Regions from separate parts of the Streptomyces sp. NPDC060002 genome, predicted to be linked through region 2. Evidence: predicted binding sites of a transcription regulator. Region 2 holds the regulator's gene; the other holds the start of a gene.

Region 1 (9,798 bases), on a different contig from region 2:
GCCGTGTAGTCGCGGTAGACGGCGAGGTCCTGGCGGGACGGGTAGGCGAAGGCCACGTGGACGACCCGTTCGCGCCACTCCGGGTGGTCGTCGAGCAGCTGCCGGTAGGCCAGGAGCCCGCGCACGATGTTCTTCGACAGCTCGGTGCGGTCGACGCGGACGATCGCCTTGCGGCCCTCGCCGATCTCCGCCCGCAGCGCCGTCAGGCGCTCCTCGACGTCGGGCCGGTGCGCGCGCTCGCGCAGGAAGTCGGCGTCCGCTCCGAGGCCGTGCACGCCGATCTGTGTCTTGCCGGGGCCGTCGGCGAACTCCGTACAGCACGCGGTGAACGCGTCCGCCCAGCGCCGGGTGAGGAAGCCCAGGCGGTCCGCGCCGAGCATCCCGGTCAGCAACTGCTCGCGGATGTCCCCCGGCAGCAGGGCGAAGTAGTCCACCGGCGCCCACGGCGTGTGCGAGAAGTGGCCGATGCGCAGGTCGGGGCGGAGCTCGCGGAGCATCCCGGGGACCAGACACAGGTGGTAGTCCTGGACGAGGACGGCCGCGCCGTCCGCCGCCTCCTGGGCCAGCGCCTCCGCGAACGCCCGGTTGTAGGTCTCGTACGACGCCCACTGGCGGCGGAACTCCGCGTCGAAGGCGGGCTCCAGCGGTGTCTGGTAGAGCAGGTGGTGGACGAACCAGAGCACGGAGTTGGCGATGCCGTTGTACGCGTCGGCGTGCACGTCGGCCGGAATGGCCAGCATGCGCACGCCCTCCTCGCCGACGCCGCGCCGGACGGCCTCCCGGTCGCCGTCGGAGAGCGCCGAGCACACCCAGAGGGCGCCCGTGTCGGGCCCGATGGCGGACAGGCCGGAGACCAGCCCGCCGCCGCCGCGTTTCGCGTGCAGCGAGCCGTCCTCGCGCACCTCGTAGGAGACCGGGCCGCGGTTGGACGCGACCAGCACCTCGGCGGCCCGGGCTGCAGTGTCGTGCGTGGAAGCCATACGCCCAACCTAGCCCGGTCGGGAAACGCTCAAACGTACGGTCGCGCTGTGTGGACGGGCCGTGTCCGGCCGTGTCGCCGCTGTCGGCGGCATGCCGTATACGGCCCGTCCGGCCCTCACGCGACCTTGCGGGTCGCGTACTCCGCGATCTCCGCCATCGGCGGCCGTTCCTCGGTGTCCACGGAGTAGGTGCGCGGCTCGAAGCCGTCCATGCTCCGTTCGAACTGGGTGAGGGACGGGCGGATCAGGTGCCCGCGGGCCAGCCGGAGCTGGGCGGTGCGGTAGATGGCCGCCGCCATCCGGCCCAGCGCCTGGCCGTCCTGGTGACGGTGCTTGCGCACGCCGATGTCGACCTGGGCCAGGGCGTCGAGCCCCACCAGGTGCAGGGCGTCGACCAGCATGCCCAGCTCCACGCCGTAGCCGACGGGGAACGGCAGCTGCTCCAGCAGACCGCGGCGGGCCGCGTACTCCCCGCCGAGCGGCTGCACAAATCCGGCCAGCTGCGGCCAGTGCATGTTGAGCAGCGGGCGGGCCATGAGCTCGGTGACCCTCCCGCCCTGGCCGGCCGCGCCGCCCAGCGGACGGTCGTACATGCCCTTGACCAGATCCACCCCGGGGTCGGTGAGCAGCGGGCCGACGATCCCCGAGACGAAGTCGGAGGAGAACTCCCTCAGATCGGCGTCGATGAAGCAGACGATGTCCCCGGTGGTGACCAGCAGGGAGCGCCACAGGACCTCGCCCTTGCCGGGCACGGCCGGTATGCGCGGCAGGATGTCGTCCCGGTGGACGACCCGCGCGCCGGCCGCCGCGGCGACCTCGGACGTGCGGTCGGTCGATCCCGAGTCGACGACCACGATCTCGTCGACGAGCGGGACCTGGTGCATGAGGTCGTGACGGATGATCGCGACGATGTCGCCGACCGTCTCCTCCTCGTTCAGCGCGGGCAGGACGACGGACACCGACTGGTTCGTGGCGCGCTTCGCGGCCAGGATCCGGTGCAGCGGACGATCGGTCACGGACCAGGAGCGGGTGGTCAGCCAGCGCTCAGTTTCTGGAAGCACAGTCCGCGGCTCCTCACTGTCGTGATCACACCGGGTGCACAGGAGGTGACCGTGTGATCCATCTCGCGGTTCGGACGACTATCTCAACTGTCCTGGCCTTCGGTTACAGTCTTGAACAACGCGGATGACCATCGCATGTCCGAGGTCGCCCCCGTCGACAACTTCATACCGCTCATCCAGAGGGGCAGAGGGATACGGCCCGATGAAGCCCCGGCAACCCTCCAGCCGGTCTCGTGACGATCACTGACACATGTGGTGATCGCTCCGCGAGGCTCCCGGCTCGGGAAGGTGCCAAATCCGTCTCACGGCGAGATGCGTCGTGAGGAAGATGAGGAGAAAGGGCCTCGCCTCACATGGCTGCGCAGACTGTTGCAAGCACCGCTGATGCAAGCACCACCGACTCTACGACGTCCTCTGCTGTCGACCTCGGTCCGGCCGCGGCGTTGAACTGCCGCGAGTGCGGTCACCGTGTGCCCCTCGGCCCGGTGTTCGCCTGCGAGGAGTGTTTCGGCCCGCTGGAGATCGCGTATGACTTCTCCTCCTACGACACGGAGGAGCTCCGCAAGCGCATCGAGGCCGGACCCGCGAACATCTGGCGCTACGCGCCGCTGCTGCCGGTCCCGGCGGACGTGGCCGACAAGCCCAACATCAACCCCGGTTGGACCAAGCTCGTCCAGGCCGACAACCTCGCCCGCGAGCTGGGCGTCGACGCCGGCAAGCTCTTCGTCAAGGACGACTCCGGCAACCCGACGCACTCCTTCAAGGACCGGGTCGTCGCCCAGGCCATCGAGGCCGCCCGCGCGTTCGGCTTCACCACGCTCTCCTGCTCCTCCACGGGCAACCTGGCCGGAGCCGTCGGCGCCGCCGCCGCCCGGGCGGGCTTCCGCTCCTGCGTGTTCATCCCGCACGACCTGGAACAGGGCAAGGTCGTCATGGCCGCGATCTACGGCGGCGAACTCGTCGGCATCGAGGGCAACTACGACGACGTCAACCGCTTCTGCTCCGAGCTCATCGGCGACTCGGCGGGCGAGGGCTGGGGTTTCGTCAACGTCAACCTGCGGCCGTACTACGCCGAGGGTTCCAAGACGCTGGCGTACGAGATCTGCGAGCAGCTCGGCTGGCGGCTGCCGGACCAGCTGGTCGTGCCGATCGCCTCCGGCTCGCAGCTGACGAAGATCGACAAGGGCCTCCAGGAGCTGATCAAGCTCGGGCTGGTCGAGGACAGGCCGTACAAGATCTTCGGCGCGCAGGCCGAGGGCTGCTCCCCGGTCTCCGTCGCCTACAAGGCCGGGCACGACGTGGTCCGCCCGCAGAAGCCGAACACCATCGCCAAGTCGCTGGCCATCGGCAACCCGGCGGACGGTCCGTACGTCCTCGACATCGCACGGCGCACCGGCGGCGCGGTGGAGGACGTGAGCGACGAGCAGATCGTCGACGCGATCAAGCTGCTGGCGCGGACCGAGGGCATCTTCGCGGAGACCGCCGGTGGTGTGACGGTGGGTGTGACGCGCAAGCTGATCGAGAACGGTCTTCTCGACCCGACCAGGACGACCGTCGTCCTCAACACGGGCGACGGGCTGAAGACCCTGGACGCGGTGGCCGGCACCGGGCTGACCGCGACCATCCGTCCGAACCTCGACTCCTTCCGAGAGGCCGGCCTCGCGTCCTGAGCGGGGCGCTCCGCTATAAGACCGTATGGGCGCTGCGGGCCGGTGTGGGCCGGTCGCGCCCACGCGGCGGCAGCGGCACGATCCGCACGGCCCCGCGCCCCTGAGGCTTACTACCCGACCGGAGATCACAAGACATGAGCGTCAACGTCCGCATCCCCACCATCCTGCGCACCTACACGGGCGGCCAGGCCGAGGTGAGTGCCCAGGGTGCCACCCTCGGCGAGGTCATCTCCGATCTGGAGAAGAACCACACCGGCATCGCCGCCCGGGTCCTGGACGACCAGGGCAAGCTGCGCCGGTTCGTCAACGTCTACGTGAACGACGACGACGTCCGCTTCGAGCAGGGTCTGGAGACGGCCACCCCGGACGGCGCCGGCGTCTCCATCATCCCGGCCGTCGCCGGTGGCTGAGCCGACGGGCGGGCGACCGCTGGGCGGATGACTGACCGTCGTTCAGTACCCATCGGTAGTAACCGTCGGTAACAGCGATTACCGAGCGTTCATCGAATTGCCCTCTCCGCGATAGAAGCGGAGGGGGCAATTCAGTGTGGTTGAGCGCGGTACAGTTGGGGAACCCGGTCCGGATCGCCGTATCCGGAACCTTTGATTTCTGCCCCACGCCCGACAAGAAGCAGCCAATGTCTGCGCCTCTCTCGTGGCTTTTGTGGCTTATGTAGGGCCCGACTTGCCCTCAATTCAGGCGAATTCTCGCCACATTCCGGATCCCACGCGTCCGGAATTCTCGTCCGACTGACCTGTTGCAGACGGCAGTTGGACAGATACATTCGGCCGCGGTCGACGCGTTCCGGCGCACGCCCCCAAGCCAACCGGGGGGTGAGGTCTGACCCGGATCCGCGAAGTGTGGATCTGTGCAAGGGCCAGTAATAGGGGAGTTAGGCATGGCTCAGGGCACCGTCAAATGGTTCAACGCGGAGAAGGGGTACGGCTTCATCGCGGTCGACGGTGGTGCGGATGTTTTCGTCCACTACAGCGCGATTCAGATGGACGGCTACCGCACCCTGGAAGAGGGTCAGCGGGTCGATTTCGAGATCTCGGCTGGCCAGAAGGGGCCGCAGGCGGACATGGTCCGGCTCGCGACCGGCTGAAGCACGCGCCGACTGAAAGCGTCGTTCTTCTGTACATCTGACGAAGGGCTCGCACCTCCACCGGGTGCGAGCCCTTCAGTCTGTCCGGGGACGTCCGCGAGGCGTCGGTGAGACGTCCGCGAGGGGTGTCCGGAAGGGCGCCGGTCCGGCGGAGGCGCTTGCACTCTCATGGGTCGAGTGCTAATCATTGGCGTTAGCACTCTGAAGGTGAGAGTGACAACGAGGATCGGGTCGGTGAGGCCCGCAGGCCAGGTGGGGCAAGGAACCACGAGGCCGGCGAGCCGTCCGTCGCGGGCGCCAGCGCGGTCCGGAGCAATCCACCCCAGTCCGGGAGGACCACTTCACATGGCCAAGATCATCGCGTTCGACGAGGAGGCACGGCGCGGCCTCGAGCGCGGCATGAACCAGCTCGCGGACGCCGTGAAGGTGACGCTCGGCCCCAAGGGCCGCAACGTCGTCCTCGAGAAGAAGTGGGGCGCACCCACGATCACCAACGATGGTGTTTCCATCGCCAAGGAGATCGAGCTCGAGGACCCGTACGAGAAGATCGGCGCAGAGCTGGTCAAGGAAGTCGCCAAGAAGACGGACGACGTCGCCGGTGACGGTACGACCACCGCGACCGTCCTCGCCCAGGCCCTGGTCAAGGAAGGCCTGCGCAACGTAGCCGCCGGCGCCAACCCGATGGCCCTCAAGCGCGGTATCGAGAAGGCCGTCGAGGCCGTCTCCGGTGCCCTGCTCGAGCAGGCCAAGGATGTCGAGACCAAGGAGCAGATCGCTTCCACGGCCTCCATCTCCGCCGCCGACACCCAGATCGGCGAGCTCATCGCCGAGGCGATGGACAAGGTCGGCAAGGAAGGCGTCATCACCGTCGAGGAGTCCCAGACCTTCGGTCTGGAGCTGGAGCTCACCGAGGGTATGCGCTTCGACAAGGGCTACATCTCGGCGTACTTCGCCACCGACATGGAGCGTATGGAGGCCGTCCTCGACGACCCGTACATCCTGATCGCGAACTCCAAGATCGCCAACGTCAAGGACCTGCTCCCGCTCCTCGAGAAGGTCATGCAGGGCGGCAAGCCGCTGCTGATCATCGCCGAGGACGTCGAGGGCGAGGCGCTGTCGACGCTGGTCGTCAACAAGATCCGCGGCACCTTCAAGTCCGTCGCGGTCAAGGCCCCGGGATTCGGCGACCGCCGCAAGGCGATGCTGAACGACATCGCCATCCTCACCGGTGGCGAGGTCATCTCCGAGGAGGTCGGTCTCAAGCTCGAGAACACCTCCATCGACCTCCTGGGCAAGGCCCGCAAGGTCGTCATCACCAAGGACGAGACCACCATCGTCGACGGTGCCGGCTCTTCGGACCAGGTCGCGGGTCGGGTCAACCAGATCCGCGCCGAGATCGAGAACAGCGACTCGGACTACGACCGCGAGAAGCTGCAGGAGCGCCTGGCGAAGCTCGCCGGCGGTGTCGCCGTCATCAAGGCCGGCGCCGCCACCGAGGTGGAGCTCAAGGAGCGCAAGCACCGCATCGAGGACGCCGTCCGCAACGCGAAGGCCGCCGTCGAGGAGGGCATCGTCGCCGGTGGTGGCGTTGCGCTCATCCAGGCGTCCGCCGTCTTCGAGAAGCTGGAGCTCGAGGGTGACGAGGCGACCGGCGCCAACGCCGTGCGCATCGCGCTCGAGGCCCCGCTGAAGCAGATCGCCGTCAACGGTGGTCTCGAGGGTGGCGTCGTCGTCGAGAAGGTCCGCAACCTGCCCATCGGTCACGGCCTCAACGCCGCGACCGGCGAGTACGTCGACATGATCGCCGAGGGCATCATCGACCCGGCGAAGGTCACGCGCTCGGCGCTGCAGAACGCGGCCTCCATCGCCGCGCTGTTCCTCACCACCGAGGCCGTCATCGCCGACAAGCCGGAGAAGGCGTCCGCGCCGGCCGGCGGCGGCATGCCGGGCGGTGACATGGACTTCTGATCGACCTCACGGTTGATCGCCTGTCCTACAGGCCGAAGGCGGTACTTCCCGGAAACGGGGGGTGCCGCCTTCGGGCGTTTCAGTCGGCGTAGTCCTTGAGCTCCTCGGTGTCGAGGGTGACGCTCACCGGAGCGGGAAGCGGCACGGTGGCACCCCAGGTGTAGGAGTCGGACTGCTGGTAGCGGCCATCCTTGGGCTCGCTGAACACGACGATCGTGTTGTGGTCGCGGTCGATGAGGAGGTAGACGGGGATGTCGGCCCCGGCATAGCCGACAGGCTTGTCGATACGGTCGCGCTGGTCGGTGTCCCTGTCGTGGGAGGTGATCTCCACGGCCATCAGGATGCCGTCGGCCGCAGACCATTCCGTGCGGCCCTTGAAGTGGCCCTTCGGCGCGAGCGCACCGTCCGTGCGGGCCCGGCCCTTGCGGTATGCCTCGGCTTTGACGCCGGACTCGGGGTAGACGCGCAGATCAGGGCGATGTTGCATGCACTGTTCCTGAAGCCAGACGAAGATCTCGCCATGGTTGCCGTCCGGCATGGCCTTTACAACTACCTTCCCGTTGATGTACTCCAGCCGCACGGTCTCGGGAGCCGCCTCGGCCAGTTCCTCGAACTCCTCGACGTCGAGCGGCCCGTGCCGGATGCACAGCCTCCCGCCGAGGAACTCCAGCCGGTTGCGTAGCTCCCTCGGAGCCTTGCCGACGAGTTCCTCGAAGTCCTCGACGGACATCTGCGGGCGTTCAGCGGTGTCAGGGGTCATGGCGTCGCCTCCTTCCTTCCATCGTGCCCCGGTGTGGTCTCGTCGGACCGTGGGAGCTGTCATACGGGTGTCCTTTCCTGTTGTCGCAGGGACATCGCCGCACGGATCTCCGTCGCGTGGGCGTGGATGGCCGCAGCGGGCAGGGGCGCATTGGCGTGGGCGTGGGCGCGCGCACCCCGGCAGCCGCTGCAAACGCCCCCCGGCAGCGCTTCGGGGCGGCCCGGGACACGACACTCCGCGCACTCCAGCATCCGGCGGGGCGGCCGGGGGGCAGGCGGCTCCGGTGGGAGTTTGTCCGTCAGGCGGCGGCGGAGCAGGGCTGCGGGGCTGTGGACCGGGGTCGGCAGGCCGGCGGTGAGGGCGGCGAGGAGCGTGTCTTCGGTGGCCCCGCGTGCGAACCACTCCTCCACCAGCGGGGCGAGCTGCGCGCAGTCGGCTGCGGACAGGGAGAGGGCGGGTGCCGTGCGGCCGAGGGCGGCGAGCAGGATGTGGGCGCGGGAGCGGGTGGCGGACCGGGCTCGTTCGGGGTCCGGCGCGTCTTCCGGTACGTCACCTCGGGTGAAGGTCACCCACCAGCGGTCGTCGCGCGCGGTACGGGTGAACCACGTTCGGGTGATCCAGCGCGACTCGCCCGAAGCGGTCGCCACGCGTTCCCGGCCCCGCCTCAGGTGCCCGGCCTGCTGAATGCGGTTGAGGGCTGTGCGGAGGGCGCACTGTCCGTACGGGAGCTGCTTGGCCAGCGTCTTCACGGAGATGTCGGTGCCGTCGGGGAGGCGGTCGAGGTACGCGGCGATGGCCGCCTCGCGGGGCGGGAGGTGAGCGAAGTCGTGACGGGTGCGGCGGAGTTGGCCCGGTGCGGAGCGTTTTCCGTAACCCGGATTGGCCATCGGGTGCGGGGATACGTGCGCGGGCGGGGAGGCGGCACTAAGCTTGGCATCAGCCACGGATCGACTCTCATTCGATCTTGTAGGTCAAGCCCCCGCAGGTGTTGGCGCACCTGGCGGGGGCTGTTTCGTTATGCGCACGCTAGAGCCTGGTGACCTTCCGTGGCAAGTCGGTCACGTCGCGTCAACTCGCGGGGTGGGAGGGTGGGTTGAGACCCCTGACCCGTTCCTTGCAAAGAGGGCTCGGCGCTGGGCGCTTGAGCTTCGGGACGGGTGCGGATCAGCCCACCTTGAGGTTCTCCACGAACGCGGACCACGCCTCCGCCCGGAACGCGAGCCTCGGGCCCAGGGGGGTCTTGGAGTCCCGGACGGGGACGAGGGCGGGGTGGCCGAGGGCGACCTCCAGGCAGTTGCCGCCGTCCCCGCCGCTGTAGCTGGACTTGTGCCAGGTGGCAGTGCTCAGGTCGTACTTACGGCTGCGGTTCTCCATGTTCGTAATCCTGCGCCACCGACTCCAGCAGGGCCAGTGAATCCTGCGGTGAAAGGGCCGCTGCCTGGAGGAGGTTGAACATCAGAGTGTGGCGGGCGACCGTAGCCGGGTCGTCCTGCAACTTCCCCATATCCGGTGCCTCCACGAAGGAGAGCGGGGGAGCGTCCTCGAATTCCATGAGTTTCAGCGAGCCGTGCATCGACGCGTGAGCCCCAGCACCGAACGGCAGCACCTGCACGATGATCCGATGCTTTTGGGCCAGACCCGCCACACGGCGGAGCGCCTCCGCCATCACCGCGCCTCCGCCGACCGTCCGACGGACCACCGCTTCGTCGAGGATCGCCCACAACAACGGCGTTGTTGGATCGTCGAGGAGACGTGCGCGCTCAAGGCGGGCGGCCACCAAATCGTCGATATCGCTGTCCGGGGCAGTCGGCTTGTACGCACGGAACACCGCCTCCGCGTAGGCCTTCGTCTGCAGCAGGCCCGGGATCAGCAACTGTGAGTACTCCCTGATCGCCGTAGCGACCGCTTCCGCCTCCGCCGCCTCCGCGAAGTGGTTTGGGTACTTGGACTTGGCCAGGGCCCGGCAGTTGCGGGCGAAGAACCCGCCCGTGCCCAGGAGCTCGTCTATCTGGACGGCGTAGTCGAGCTGCATGCGCCGTGTTCCGGCCTCCAGCTGGCCGATGAACGAGCCGCTGACGAAGAGCGGCTCACCCAGCTCGGCCTGGCTGAGTGCCTTCCGCTCGCGGGCGTGCCGAAGCTCCGCCCCCAGCAGGGAACGCGGCGACGACGACGGGTCGAGGTCCTTCGGGCCTGACACAGGCAACTCCCTGGTCCTACAGACGTGGTTGTTGGGGCGCCGTATCTGGCCAGGTTA
Region 2 (9,798 bases):
GCGGCGAGCTCCGGCGCGCCGGCGGCCAGGGCGGCGGCGTCCCGGTAGTGCGCCTTCGGGATCACCAGGACGTGGGTGGGCGCCTGCGGGTTGATGTCCCGGAAGGCGATGGTCGTCTCGGTCTCCCGCACGATCGTCGCCGGGATGTTCCCTGCGACGATCTTGCAGAACAGACAGTCGTCCTGCGGTTCCCCTGCCATGCGGGTTCCTCCTCAGACGGTCGATCAGTACGGGGGCATGGTAGCGGGGGGTGCGTTGTTCCAGCCTGTCCGGCGTTCGAGGACGAGACCGTTCAGGCCGAAGCGGGGGTCTGGGGGCGGCAGCCCCGGAGACGGTCGCACCGACGCCGGGTGGGCTATGACCCCGGTAGCGGCGGAGGCGTCTTCGCCGGGGTCTCCTGGAGAGCAGCCAGCGCGAGCGAGACCGCCTCGTCCAGCTGGACATCCCTCCCCGCGGCGTGATCCTGCGGAGCACAGATCACCTCGACGTCGGGATCGACACCGTGGTTCTCCACGCCCCACTCGTACCCCTCCAGCCAGAACGCGTACTTGGGCTGCGTGACGAGCGTCCCGTCCACCAACCGGTACCGGCTGTCGATCCCGATCGTCCCGCCCCACGTACGCGTGCCCACCACCGGCCCGATCCCGAGCGCCTTGATCGCCGCGTTGACGATGTCCCCGTCGGACCCGGAGAACTCGTTGGCGACGGCGACGACGGGCCCCCTGGGCGCGTCCTCCGGGTAGCTGGACGCCCGCATCCCGCGCGGCAGGTCCCAGCCGACGATGCGCCGGGCGAGCTTCTCGACGACCAGCTGCGAGGTGTGCCCGCCCCGGTTCTCCCGGACGTCCACGATCAGCCCCTCCCTCGCGACCTCCACCCGCAGGTCACGGTGGATCTGGGCCCACCCGGGCGCCTGCATGTCGGGCACGTGCAGATACCCCAGCCGCCCGCCGGACGCCTCGTGCACGTACGCCCGCCGGTCCGTGACCCACGCGTGGTAGCGCAGCGCCTCCTCGTCCGCGACGGGGACGACGACGGCATGCCTCGGCTCGCCCCCGCCGGACGGCGAGATCGTCAGCTCGACGACCTTGCCCGCGGTGCCGACGAGCAGCGGTCCGGGCCCGGTGACCGGGTCCACCGGCTGCCCGCCGACGGCGACGATCGCGTCGCCGGCCCGCACCGCGACGCCGGGAGCGGCGAGCGGGGAGCGCGCGTCGGGGTCGGAGGTCTCCGAGGGCAGCACCCGGTCGATGCGCCAACTGCCGTCCGGGTGAAGGGAGATGTCGGCGCCCAGCAGACCCTGCCGGACGCCGCCGCCATGGCCGCCACGCGGCACGACGTAGGCGTGCGAGGTGCCGAGTTCGCCGTGCACCTCCCACAGCAGGTCGACGAGGTCGTCGTGGGTGGCGACCCGTTCCAGCACGGGCCGGTAGCGGTCGAGGACGCCGTCCCAGTCGACGCCGCCCAGGTCGGGCCGCCAGAAGTTGTCCCGCATGATCCGGCCGGTCTCGTCGTACATCTGCCGCCACTCGGCGGCCGGGTCGACGCTGCGGCGGACCCGGCCGAGGTCGACGGTGATGTTGCTGTCGCTGTCCTCGTCGCCGGAGGCGCGCCGGTCGCTGGGCACGACCTTGAGCTTGCCGTCCGTCCACAGCAGCAGCCGCTTGCCGTCGCCGCTGACCTCGAAGCCGTCGGCGTCGGCGGCGAGGTGCTCGATGCGCTGCTGGGCGAGGTCGTAGCGCTCCAGTTCGGTGTGCGGGTCGGGGTCGTCCGGGGTGGCGCGGGAGGCGCCGAGGACTCCGCGCACGGGGTGGCGCAGCCACAGCACGCCGTCCTTCGCCGCGGCCAGCCCGGAGTACCGGCCGGCCTCCACGGGGAAGGGGACTATCCGGTCGGCGAGGCCTTCGAGGTCGATACGGGTGGTCGGGGTGCCCTCGCTGTCGGGGGTCTCGTCCTTGTCGGGGGTCTCGAAGGGCCTGCCGTGCCGCTGCGGGCCGAACGGGGACGGGGTGGTCGCCGCGAGGGTGATGAGGTGCGGGCGGGCCCCGGCCACGAAGGACAGGTCGAAGACGTGCTGGTCGTACACCGGGTCGAAGGCGCGCGTGGAGAGGAACGCGAGGTGCTTGCCGTCGAGGGTGAAGGCGGGCGCGTAGTCCCGGAAGCGCAGCGGGGTCGCCTCGGTGACCGACAGGTCGGTGACGTTGGCGAGCTTGAGCTGGCTGAGCGGGCGCGGCCCGGGGTGCGACCAGGCCAGCCAGGCCGAGTCGGGCGAGAAGACCAGGTCGGACACCTCGCCGTCGGGGCTGCTGTCGACCTCGCGGACCTCACCGGTCTCCCGCTCGACGAGCAGCAGCCGTCCGTCGTGCGCGGCGACGGCGGCCCGGCTGCCGTCGGGCGCCATGGCGAGCTCCAGGACCCGCCCGAGCCGTCCGGCGGCGAGCCGGCGCGGCGTGGCGCCGGGGGCCGCCCCGGTGGCCGGGGCGAACTCCAGCGCGTCCTCGCCCTCGGCGTCGGTCACCCACACGACCCACTCCTCGCCCTCCGTGCGGAAGGTGCGCGGCAGCCGGGCCCGGACGCCGGGTTCGGCGGCGAGCGCGCGGGCGGGTCCGGAACGGTGGGTCACCCAGTGGACGGCGCCGCGCACCTCCACGGCGCTGCCCCGCGCGGTGTGGTCGGGCGCGGCCTCGCCCAGCCACCGGGAGGCGGCCACGGGGTACGGCCGGCGGTCGGTGCGCTGCCCGCCGAGGCGGATGTCGAGCCGGCGCGGTTCCGCGCCGTCCAGGTCGTCGAGGAGCCACAGCTCACCCGCGGCCATGTACACGACCCGAGTACCGTCACCGGCGGCGTGCCGGGCGTAGAAACCTTCGAGAGGCGTGTGTCGCCGCAGGTCGGCCCCGTCGGCGAGGGACGAGTACAGCGCCCCGGTGCCCTCGTGGTCCGACAGGAACGCGATCCTCTCCCCCGCCCACACGGGGTACTCGATGTTCCCGTCGAGCTCCTCGTGCAGCCGGACGAACTCCCCGTCGCCCTCCCGGTCGATCCACAACTTGCCCGCCGTACCGCCCCGGTAGCGCTTCCAGTGGGCGGCCTCGCGCCCCATCGGCGCGGACAGCACCACGGTGTGCGGGCCGTGCGCGACCGTGCCGACCGGCCCGTACGGCAGGGTCGTCGCCGGTCCGCCGTCGACGGGGACGGCGCGGGCCCAACTGCGGCGCAGGGTCGCCTGGTCGTAGGTGCTGACGGCGAGGACCCGGCCGTCCGGGGTCCAGCCCCGCACCCGGGTCTGCCAGCTCCCCCAGTACGTCAGCCGGGTCGACGGGCCGCCGTCGACGGGGGCGATGTGCACCTCGGGGGCGCCGTCGCGGGTGGAGGTCCAGGCCACGGTGGTGCCGTCGGGCGAGATGCGCGGCAGGGTGACCGGCACGTTGTCGGCGCTGACCCGCCAGGCGCGGCCGCCGTCGAGGGGGGCCAGCCACACGTCGTCCTCGGCGGCGAAGGCCACCGACTCGCCGTGCAGGTGGGGGTATCGGAGGTATGCGGCAGGCGTCGCGGACTGTGTCACCGAATCACTGTATGCAACGGCGGGACCGCAGGTCAGGGGTTTCGATCACTTCTTTCCACCGCCATCGCCCCCGCCCCCGTCGCCGCCCACGGTCTCGGTGACGGTGACGGTCACGGTGACCGTCGGCCGGCCGCCGGGCCGGTCGGAACCGGACGGCGCGACCGGCGACGGCGTCGCGGACTTGCAGTCACCGAGCCCGCTCACCCGGAACAACTGCTTCTTGCCGACGACGGCGGTGAGATCCCCCCGCACACAGGCCCCGTCGACCGCCCGCGCGACCTGCCCCTCGACCGTGATGTCCCGCCCGTCGGTGGTCTTCCCCTGGCAGTCCACGGAGGCGACGGTCCCCGCCTTCTCCTGGTCCTCGTACTGAGCCGTGCAGGTCAGCCAGCGCACGTCCACGTCCCGCCGCTGGATCTCGGCCGTCGCGGCCTCGTCGGTGGTGTACGCCACGGACATGCTGCTCAGCCCGCCCGGCTCGCACGCCACCACGCCGACCGCCGCCACGGCCACCAACGGGAGAAGCCGAATCCGCCTCGATGCCCCCATGGACGGCAGCGTGCCACTCGGGCGGGCGGTGCGGTAGCCCGTATGCGGTCACGTTGCGCGCGGGTCCCGCCGTGGCCGCGTGAACGCCGTTCACCGCCGTGGCACTCAGCCGCGCAGCAGCAGCCACTCCTGAAGTTCCACCAGATTGCCCTCCGGGTCCTTCAGATGGGCCACCCGCATCCGGTCCGCCATCGGGGCGGGGCCGTGGATCAGGGTGGCGCCGCGGGCGGTGATCCGCGCGCACATGGCGTCCAGGTCGTCGACGCGCAGGGCCACCAGAGAGCGGTGCCCGTTCGCCGTGCCGCTCAGTTCGCCGAGCACCTGCGCCATCATCGCGCGGTCCTGGATGGCTATCCCCGCCGAACCGGTGGCGGGAGAGAACTTCTCGTACGGTCCCCGCTCCGCCCCCGACTGCGGCTTGAGGCCGAGGACCTCGGCGTAGAAGCGGTAGCAGGCGGCGAAGTCGGTGACCAGCAGCCTTACCTGGACGAATTCCACGATGTCCTCCCGGAGAGCGGGCGGGTCAGGACCAGCGGCCGGTCCTGCCCAGGATGAGGGACGCGGCCGCCGTGCCGGCGGTCGAGGTGCGCAGGACGCTCCGCCCGAGCCGGTACGCCTTCGCGCCCGCCTCCGCGAAGAGCGCCAACTCGTCCGGGGAGACGCCCCCTTCGGGTCCCACGACGAGCACGATCTCGCCCGTGGCGGGCAGCGCGGCGGTGGCCAGGGGCTCACTGCCGTAGTCACGGTCCTCGTGCAGGACGGCGGCGAAGTCGGCGCGGGCGAGGACCTCCGCCACCTGCCGGGACGTCGACGCCTCGGCGACCTCGGGGAAACGGACCCGACGGGACTGCTTGCCGGCCTCGCGGGCGGTGGCCCGCCACTTGGCGAGCGCCTTCGCGCCGCGCTCGCCCTTCCACTGGGTGATGCAGCGCGCGGCGGCCCACGGCACGATCGCGTCGACGCCGGTCTCGGTCATCGTCTCGACGGCCAGCTCGCCCCGGTCGCCCTTCGGCAGCGCCTGGACGACGGTGATCCGGGGCGCCTCGGCGGGCTCCTCGATCACCTCTCCCAGGCCCACCACCAGCCGGTCCTTGCCCTCGGCGGCGACGACCTCGCCGCGCGCCCAGCGTCCGGCGCCGTCGGTGAGGACGACCTCCTCGCCGGTCCGCAGCCGCTTCACGGAGACGGCGTGCCGGCCCTCAGGACCGTCCAGCACGAACTCGGAGCGGGAGGACGGGAGTTCGTCGACGACGAAGACGGGCGCCGTCATCCGGCACCGCCCTCACCGGCCGGGAACTCCGACAACGCTGTCCGCGCGTCGGCGAGTTCGGAGACCAGAACCTCCACCAGCTGCCCGGCGGGCAGCTCGCGGGCCAGCCGGTGGCCCTGTCCCGCCCACAGCGCCATGCCCTGCGCGTCGCCCGCCTTGGCGGCCGCCTTGCGCAGCGGCGAGGTGAGGTGGTGGACCTCCGGGTAGGCGGCCGGCGCGTACGGGCCGTGCTCGCGCAGGAAACGGTTGACCAGACCGCGGGCCGGGCGGCCGGAGAAGGCACGGGTCAGCTCGGTCCGCACGAAGAGGGGGTTGGTCAGCGCCTGCTTGTGCACGGCGTGCGCGCCGGACTCGGGCGTGACGAGGAACGCGGTCCCCAGCTGGGCCGCGTCCGCGCCGGCCGCGAGGGCCGCGGCGATCTGGCTCCCGCGCATGAGCCCGCCCGCGGCAACGATCGGCAGGTTCACGGACTCGCGGACCTGGGCGATCAGCGCGAGCAGCCCGATGCCGGAGCGGTCGTTCTCCGGGTTGTCCCGGTGGGTGCCCTGGTGGCCGCCGGCCTCCACACCCTGAACGATCACCGCGTCCGCGCCGGCCCGCTCCACCGCGCGGGCCTCCTCGGCGGTGGTCACCGTGACCAGGGTGACCGTTCCCGCGCGCCGCAGGGAGTCCAGCGCCTCGCCGCCCGGGATGCCGAAGTGGAACGACACCACCGGCACCGGGTTGTCCAGCAGCACCGCGAGCTTGGCGTCATAGCCGTCGTCCCGGCCGCTGTCCGGATCGCCCAGCTCGGTCTCGTACCAGGCGGCCTCACCGGCCAGCTGGTGGGCGTAGACCTCGATGGCGCCCGTCTCCGCATGGTCCGGCTGCGGCATGAACAGGTTCACGCCGAAGGGACGGGCGGTGAGGCTCCGCAGCTGCTTGATCTCCTGGTACATGCCGTCGGCCGTTTTGTACCCGGCGGCGAGGAACCCGAGCCCACCGGCCTCGCACACGGCGGCCGCGAGACGCGGGAGAGAGACACCGCCCGCCATGGGGGCCTGCACGATCGGATACGGGAAGAGATCGGTCAGTGCGGAGGACATGACGGCATGTTGTCACGTCCTCCGAACAAGTCCGAATCGACCCTTCCCATGGGCGCCGACTGTCACGTGCCGGCAGATCCAGCCCGTCCGGCGATCGAGGACGAGGCCCGTTCAGGGCCGGTACGGGGGTCTGAGGCGCAGCCCCCAGGGACGGGAAAGGGCAGGGGCGGCGGGGGCGAAACCGCCCCCGCACACCCACCGTCACCGCCCGTTGAACGCGTCCTTCAGCCGGGAGAACAACCCCTGCTGCCCGGGCTGGAACTGCCCGATGGGCCGCTCCTCGCCCCGCAACTTGGCCAGCTCCCGCAGCACCCGCTCCTGCTCGGGATCGAGCTTGCTCGGCGTCTGGACCTCGACATGCACGATGAGGTCACCACGCCCCCCGCCCCGCAGATGCGTGATGCCCCGGCCGTGCAACGGAATCGACTGGCCGGACTGGGTGCCGGGCCGGATGTCGACCTCCTCCAGCCCGTCCAGCGTCTCCAGCGGCACCTTGGTGCCGAGCGCCGCCGCCGTCATCGGCAGCGTCACCGTGCAGTGCAGGTCGTCACCGCGCCGCTGGAACATCGCGTGCGGCAGCTCGTGGATCTCGACGTACAGGTCACCGGCGGGGCCGCCGCCGGGGCCGACCTCGCCCTCGCCCGCGAGCTGGATCCGGGTGCCGTTGTCGACACCGGCCGGGATCTTCACGGTCAGCGTGCGGCGCGAGCGCACCCGCCCGTCGCCCGCGCACTCCGGGCACGGGGTCGGCACGACGGTGCCGAAGCCCTGGCACTGCGGGCACGGCCGCGAGGTCATGACCTGTCCGAGGAAGGACCGCGTCACCTGCGACACCTCGCCGCGGCCGCGGCACATGTCACACGTCTGCGCCGTGGTGCCGGGGGCCGCGCCCTCGCCACTGCACGTCGAGCAGACGATCGCCGTGTCGACCTGGAGGTCCTTGGTCGTGCCGAAGGCCGCCTCCTCGAGGTCGATCTCCAGCCGGATCATCGCGTCCTGGCCGCGCCGGGTGCGCGAGCGCGGACCGCGCTGCGACGCCGTACCGAAGAACGCGTCCATGATGTCCGAGAAGTTCCCGAAGCCACCGGCTCCGAAGCCGCCCGCGCCACCGCCTCCGGACTGCGACAGGGGGTCGCCGCCGAGGTCGTAGACCTGCTTCTTCTGCGGGTCCGACAACACCTCGTAGGCGGCGTTGATCTCCTTGAACCGCTCCTGGGTCTTCGGGTCCGGATTGACGTCCGGGTGCAGCTCGCGCGCGAGCCGCCGGAAGGCCTTCTTGATCTCTTCCTGCGACGCATCGCGGCGCACGCCGAGAACGGCGTAGTAGTCCGTGGCCACCTACGACTCCGCCAGGATCTGTCCGACGTACCGTGCCACCGCTCGTACCGCTCCCATCGTTCCCGGGTAATCCATGCGGGTCGGTCCGACCACGCCCAGCTTGGCGACTGCTTCGCCGCCCGAACCGTAGCCGACCGACACCACCGAAGTGGAGTTGAGTCCCTCATAGGCGTTCTCGTGACCGATGCGTACGGTCATGCCCGAATCGCCTGCCTCGCCAAGGAGCTTGAGGAGCACGACCTGCTCCTCCAGTGCCTCCAGGACGGGCCGGATAGTGAGGGGAAAGTCATGTCCGAAGCGGGTGAGATTGGCGGTACCGCCGATCATCAGCCGCTCCTCGTTCTCCTCGACGAGTGTCTCCAGCAGGGTGGAGAGCACCGTCGTGACCGTGCCGCGGTCCTCGCCCTCGAAGGCTTCCGGCAGATCCTCCACCAGCTGCGGCACGTCCGCGAAGCGGCGCCCCGCGACCCGGCTGTTGAGCCGCGCGCGCAGATCCGCCAGCGAGGCCTCCCCGAAGGGCGCCGCGCAGTCCACCATCCGCTGCTCGACCCGCCCGGTGTCCGTGATCAGCACGAGCATCAGGCGTGCGGGCGCGAGCGAGAGAAGCTCCACGTGCCGCACGGTCGAGCGGGTCAGTGACGGGTACTGCACGACGGCGACCTGCCGGGTGAGCTGCGCGAGCAGCCGTACCGTCCGGGCCACGACGTCGTCGAGGTCGACGGCGCCGTCGAGGAAGTTCTGGATGGCCCGCCGCTCCGGACCGGTCATCGGCTTGACGCCGGCCAGCTTGTCGACGAACAGCCGGTAGCCCTTGTCCGTGGGGATCCGCCCGGCACTGGTGTGCGGCTGGGCGATGTACCCCTCGTCCTCCAGGGCGGCCATGTCGTTGCGGACCGTCGCCGGGGACACGCCGAGGCTGTGCCGCTCGGTGAGCGCCTTCGACCCCACGGGTTCCTCGGTGCCGACGTAGTCCTGGACGATGGCACGCAGCACCCGGAGCCTGCGTTCACTCAGCATCGCGCGCACACCTCCAGCAGTCGTCCCCAGTCCCCTGGGTGTCTCGTTCTGGCACTCTTCACATCCGAGTGCCAGCGTTCCCCGGCCCAGTGTACGGCTGTGGGGTACACCCGGGGCAAGGTCGGCCCATGGTGCAGCGTCGTAGGGCTAGCGTCGCGGCATGACGGTGACTTGGGAAGAGCTCGGGTGGGAGCGGGTCGCGGCCGGGGTGGGCCGGGTGCGGCTGCCGGGCTGGGACTGCACGGCGGGGCTGGTCGTCGGGGCGGGCGCGGTGCTGATGATCGACGCGGGGTCGAGCCTGGCCGAGGGGGTGCGGCTGCGGGCCTGGGCCGAGGAACTCAGCGGCTCCCGTGTGACCCATCTCGCGCTCACCCACCCGCACTTCGATCATGTGTTCGGGGCGGCGGCGTTCTCGGGCGCGGAGGTCTTCGGGGCGGTCGGGGCGGACACCGTGCCGGCCGAGGAGCTGCGGGCGGACGCGGTGCGCAACGGTCTCGACGAGGCGGCGGCGACGGAGGCCGCCGACACGCTCGTCCGGCCCCGGCACCTCGTCTGCGGCGAACGGACCCTCGACCTGGGCGGCGGCCGGCAGGTCCTGCTGGCGAACGTCGGACCCGGTCACACCGCCCATGACCTGGCGGTCCTGGTTCCCGGCAGCCCCGAGACGGTGTTCTGCGGCGACCTCGTCGAGGAGTCCGGCGAGCCCCAGGCCGGACCCGACTCCGTACCGTCCCAGTGGGCCGCCGCGCTCGACCGCCTCCTCGAACTCGGCGGCGAGAACGCGCTGTACGTGCCCGGTCACGGGGCGGTGGTGGACGCGGCGTTCGTGCGGGCGCAGCGGGACGCCCTGAGCACCCGTTTCGGCGTGTCGCCCTGATCGGCCCCGAGCTTCTCCTATCGTCATCCGAATGCGCCAGTACTCCGCCGACCTCACCCCACCCTGGAAGGGACCGAAGCCGGTCCCCGAGGTCCCGGCG

What was found. The regulator HrcA, encoded in region 2, represses chaperone genes, less so after heat shock. The targets are predictions, from matches to a motif close to TTNGCACTCNGNNNNNCNGAGTGCNAA.
Region 1: groL (chaperonin GroEL) is a predicted target of HrcA. The motif match lies at 4,974-5,000, and genes of this name have one in related genera.

What each region holds. Positions count from the first base shown of each region.
Region 1 is NZ_JBHWUW010000004.1:270,224-280,021, reverse strand. Features, by position in the region: gene ACFWBD_RS06555 (trehalose-6-phosphate synthase) at 1-980, opposite strand, end outside; gene ACFWBD_RS06550 (glucosyl-3-phosphoglycerate synthase) at 1,097-2,041, opposite strand; SAM riboswitch class I at 2,211-2,376, shown strand; gene thrC (threonine synthase) at 2,395-3,711, shown strand; gene ACFWBD_RS06540 (MoaD/ThiS family protein) at 3,846-4,121, shown strand; gene ACFWBD_RS06535 (cold-shock protein) at 4,610-4,816, shown strand; gene groL (chaperonin GroEL) at 5,162-6,784, shown strand; gene ACFWBD_RS06525 (Uma2 family endonuclease) at 6,864-7,544, opposite strand; gene ACFWBD_RS06520 (hypothetical protein) at 7,604-8,431, opposite strand; gene ACFWBD_RS06515 (DUF397 domain-containing protein) at 8,709-8,918, opposite strand; gene ACFWBD_RS06510 (Scr1 family TA system antitoxin-like transcriptional regulator) at 8,899-9,741, opposite strand.
Region 2 is NZ_JBHWUW010000002.1:290,370-300,167, forward strand. Features, by position in the region: gene ACFWBD_RS03790 (histidine triad nucleotide-binding protein) at 1-200, opposite strand, end outside; gene ACFWBD_RS03795 (S41 family peptidase) at 356-3,562, opposite strand; gene ACFWBD_RS03800 (hypothetical protein) at 3,608-4,111, opposite strand; gene ACFWBD_RS03805 (VOC family protein) at 4,217-4,609, opposite strand; gene ACFWBD_RS03810 (16S rRNA (uracil(1498)-N(3))-methyltransferase) at 4,635-5,381, opposite strand; gene ACFWBD_RS03815 (nitronate monooxygenase) at 5,378-6,466, opposite strand; gene dnaJ (molecular chaperone DnaJ) at 6,668-7,804, opposite strand; gene hrcA (heat-inducible transcriptional repressor HrcA) at 7,805-8,821, opposite strand; gene ACFWBD_RS03830 (MBL fold metallo-hydrolase) at 8,982-9,698, shown strand; gene ACFWBD_RS03835 (DUF3097 domain-containing protein) at 9,730-9,798, shown strand, end outside.